One region of the Bacillus sp. OTU2372 genome, then DNA from elsewhere that is predicted to be linked to it. Evidence: riboswitches for the same ligand, from Rfam matches in the RefSeq annotation. Region 1 holds a riboswitch; the other holds the start of a gene.
The links. Region 1 has a riboswitch for cyclic di-AMP ahead of AAHB15_RS25085 (APC family permease). Riboswitches for the same ligand answer to the same signal wherever they lie in the genome.

Region 1 (2,412 bases):
GGGTGAATGTCATAGGCTTGGGAAAGGATTGTAACCCCGCCAAAAATAACGGCTAATAACACACCAAGTGTAAGCATAGTCCTTTTGGCGCTTCGCTGGGCTGGGTCTCGGAAGTTTGGTACAGCATTAGAAATAGCCTCAACACCAGTAACAGCAGAACAACCTGATGAAAAAGCCTTTAATAGCACAAACCAAGTTAATCCTGATGGTATGGCTGTTGGAATAGAGACCTGGTGTTCCGCTTGGACATTGTTAGTTAACCAGTCGAATAGCCCTTTTCCAACCAATATCAGCATACAAACTATAAATAAATAAGTAGGTAAGGCGAACACGTTACCAGATTCTGATGTCCCTCTTAGGTTCATCCAAACCATAAACCAAATAAAGATGATTCCAATGGGTACGATATATGGCAACCCAGCAGGAAACGCTGACGTAATCGCTAAAACTCCAGCTGAGATGGAAACCGCAACGGTTAAGGTATAGTCAATCAACAGGGAAACGCCAGCTAATCGCCCCCACATCATACCAAGGTTTTCTTTGGCAACCATATACGCTCCCCCACCTTGCGGATAGGCATCAATCACTTGTCTGTAACTCACAATCAGAATACTAATTAAAAGAATAATAGCCATCGCGATCGGCAGTGAAAAGGAAAAGGCAAACGCACCCACTGTGGCAAGTTCAAGCAAAATCATTTCGGTCCCATAAGCAACTGAGGACAGGGCATCCGATGAAAGAATCGGTAATGCCTTCCATATTGGCATTTTTTCTGCATCTACTTCACTGGATTTTAAAGGTCTGCCAAAAAGAAGTCTTTTAAATGTCATGGTTATTTCCTCCTGAAAGTTGCGGTCTATAAACATTTGATCGTTGTGTTTTTGAGATTTTGATAATTTATTCCCTTTTTGTACTTATATACACCCCCAAACTATCAATCTTTTAAATTCTTAGAAAAAATAAAAAGACCACAATATTAAAGAAGCCTTTTTTGAAAAAAACAAAAAAAGCACCTTTAAAAAAGGTGGTCTCTTGACCTCCTTCGCTTTAGCCGACGAAGTTAGCTGACGGGTAGGATGGCGAAGAAGAAAACATCCCTTCTACAAATGTAGAATTAACCCCAAAAAATTGGGTCCTCCGTTCCCTTATGGGATTTGGCAGTTATTTTATTTTTCTTATGTACAAGATAATACTCCCAATAAGGTAAATTGTAAAGGGATAATGAGGAGATGGAATTTATATTGTCCGAAATAAAAACAACAGCCACCACACTGGATAGATTGGAGCAAAAGAAGAGAAAAAGGGACGATTAAAGCCACAAGTTATTATTTCTTGTGGCTCTTTATTTTTATATTAATATTCTCCTATTATTTGTAACTTCTTATAATATCCGCCACTGTGGTCTTCATAGCACATATCACAGTTTTCTTGTATCGTGCCGCAATAAGTAAGACTCTAATTTGTTCGGAACGCGATAGATTTTTAAAACGGGGCTCTTGTTTCAAAAAGGATCGAACAATGGACCAGCTAGGGGGGAATAACGGAAAATCATCTAGGGGTTGTTTGTTTCGTATACGATGAAGCCACGATACCATTCGAGGGGAATTACTTTTATCAACTATACAAGGTGCATAAATGTTTTTGGTATGTTTTTTTATGGACTCAAATCGATCTTGACCGCTAACAATAATGTAACTGCCATCCTTCTTATTTTTTCTGACAACCAACACAAACATACAATCCCACATTAACCTCTGAAGTTTTTTAATGTGTTCTGTGATTTTCATCGATACATCAGGTTTGATTTTACTAAGAGGAATATACTGTATCGTGAATTTCATACTAAGCCCCCTCCTATTTTATACTTGCACCCTTCTCATTCTCATAAAAATTTGAAATTGGTCGTGGAACAACAATTTTGTAAATGCTGGGGGAATTTTCAAGATTTATTTATTTGTATGAAATAAACGCATGTCACATTCGAATTAAGTACGTATCATGCATTAGAATTTGATAAAAAATACAATTTGGAACATCAACACGTGTAGAAGATTTACAGGGGAATATTCTTCTCTTACTTTCCCTCAATATGTATCAGTTTGCTGAAGAAATTCACATAATTTTAACAACTGCGCTCATTTATTATTTTGTTTGTGATTCCAATCACAATTTTAAATGTATACCTGTGTTATATTCCTATTGAGAAGAGTTATCACCCTCTTTCAAGGAGTGAAAACAATGTCAAAAGTATTGAATATTCAACTACCCGTTTATCAATTATGTACCGAGTACCCCGAAATCATCCTGATTATGAAGGAACTTGGTTTTGAGAATATAACAAATCCTAATATGCTAAAAACGGCCGGACGTGTTATGACATTGCCAAATGGATGCCGTATGAAAGGAATACCA
Region 2 (2,412 bases), on a different contig from region 1:
AAAATTTTAGCAGACTCCGCAACCCCTCGAAGATTCACCATTAATAAGAGAAAAACACAGAGAATAGCAAGGACCGTTTCATATGGAGCAACTATGGGATAAGCTGAGACAATGGCTTCTAATGCAGCTGAGACAGAAACAGCTACCGTTAATATGTAGTCAACCAGCAATGAACTTGATGCAATTAAAGATACCCAACGTTGTTTAAAGTTATCTTTGGCAATGGCGTATGCCCCGCCTCCACTTGGATATGCCAGGATTCCCATGATATATGAGAGTATCAAGATGAACAATAATATAATAGTGGAAATGGTAATCGGTATGATATACCATTTTGCTTCGTTTCCTAACTTTACTAGTTCTGTAATTCCCGCTTCAGGGCCGTATGCTACGGATGAATAAAGGTCAGCAGAAAGAATAGGTAATGCAATATACCAAATTAACTTATTGTGCTGAGCGTGCAATTCTGCGGTTCTCATCGGTCTGCCGATTAATGCACGCTTAACACTGTTGAAATTCGAAATAGAAAACCAAATACCGAATACGGCGATTATAGCCAATAACAATTCAATAACTTGAGCTGGATGAGTCAAAATAGTTATTCCTTTCTAAGATAAAATGAGAACGATTACTTAGTATTGAAAAAAAGATATAGGTTCGGGACTTAATTTGATGTTATGCTCTAGATTTACTAAATTAATAAATTTTTTTATATCCTCTTGAGTTTCACAAATCTGTATGTGTTCAATCCAAATTGCAAATTGTTTTTTTTGTATACAGGTTAGAACCATAGGGAAATTATTGCTTGATTTTAAAACATACCATCCTTTTCTTAAATCTTTCAATGGCTTCCTCATAATAGAAATAACCTTCAGCATTCTTCTTTTAGACCAATTTTTTTTATCTTGCTCAATACGAATTAATTGATAAATTTCGTTCAGCACGTTTTTTTGTGACTTCATTTCGATTGTGGTATTAAATCCTGCCTCTTTTATAGCACGATGAATTTCTTTCTCACTGTCAGCAAACCAGAAGCCTAAAACATACCTTTTTTCGTTTACTATTTTCCAAACTGCACCAAATATTCGATACTTCATTGTATAAATATCAAGGTATCCTTTATGTAATCCAAAGTATGTTGGTACAGGAGTGTCTAGATAAAAGCGTAAATTACCAAAATTAAGATAAAAAGGTTCACTCATAAGTACTTCTCTCCCAAAAAATGTTGAACAAGTAGTATAATCAATAAATATAGTTTTCCATTATTTAATTGATTAATCCGAATAAACCCAAAATGTTTTTACGTTGTTAAGCTAAGTCAACACCTCCAAATTGAGAGATAAAAATAAAAAAGCCCACAGTTAATTCAAGTTTGCCTTTTTGCAAAAAAACAAAAAAGCCCCTAAATTAGGCGGTCTTTAGACCTCCTTCGCTTTTGCCGACGAAGTTAGCTGACGGGTTAGGATGGCGAAAGAGTTAACATCCCTTCTACTAATCGTAGAATTAACCCCAAAAAATTGGGTCCTCCGTTCCCTTACGGGATTAGGCATTTTAAATTGTTTTTTATGTGCATGATATTACGCCGAACTTTTTAACTTGTAAAGAGTAAAATATAATCCCTTTTGAAATTTTTAAAATAAATTCTATCCATTCTTACTCTTCTTTGATTCATTATCTTTAACAAAACTGCTTCGTTTGCGGAACAAGAAAAGCGACTGTTCTATTGAACAATCGCCCTCGTTCTTGAAATTAGTATCATTTATTCTTTTCCTTTGAAATGTGACTCAATTAAATTAATTTTTTGAAGAACCACTTTTACAAATACTCCAATTAAAATATAAAACGGGACAGAGTATAAATGATTCCATTTAATTATTTTGTATATCCCAAGCCATTGAAAGATATTTTCTCCTATATATGAAGCAAAAAACGCATAGGTTATAGTTGCTAATATGTATTTTTTCCACATAGGAAATCTCTGATAAATCATACAATAAATAAAGGGAACAATAGATAAATCAGCAGGGGTAAATTCATCTCTTTCAAATGGTGTTAAAGTATATGGATATACCCAAAAACCTAGGGACATACCAATTTGATCAAAAATGAAAGCAAATCCTGCTGTAATCAGCCCAACCAGACTTATTTCTTTTAAACGAGTTTTATCGACAAATCTCCACCATAAAAACAATGGAAAAATAATAACAAAAATTTCAAACCACCACTGATATGTAAAAACCACTTCTTGAGTCCAGTAATCGAGCCACAACTTTCGGAGGTAGTCATAGGTCTTTTCTAATTTTTGAAAACTGTCCATTATACTACTCCTTTTTTAATTAAGAACCATTTACATACATCCCTGTGGGTCCATAACTTTAATACCCCACATAATATCCTAATTATTACCATTTC

Region 2: another riboswitch for cyclic di-AMP. It lies ahead of AAHB15_RS29730 (hypothetical protein); the one in region 1 lies ahead of AAHB15_RS25085 (APC family permease).

What each region holds. Positions count from the first base shown of each region.
Region 1 is NZ_JASATK010000025.1:12,333-14,744, reverse strand. It holds gene AAHB15_RS25085 (APC family permease) at 1-830, opposite strand, end outside; cyclic di-AMP (ydaO/yuaA leader) riboswitch at 1,035-1,170, opposite strand; gene AAHB15_RS25080 (hypothetical protein) at 1,368-1,841, opposite strand; gene AAHB15_RS25075 (DUF1858 domain-containing protein) at 2,239-2,412, shown strand, end outside.
Region 2 is NZ_JASATK010000053.1:369-2,780, reverse strand. It holds gene AAHB15_RS29735 (APC family permease) at 1-596, opposite strand, end outside; gene AAHB15_RS29730 (hypothetical protein) at 633-1,202, opposite strand; cyclic di-AMP (ydaO/yuaA leader) riboswitch at 1,422-1,559, opposite strand; gene AAHB15_RS29725 (CBO0543 family protein) at 1,760-2,317, opposite strand.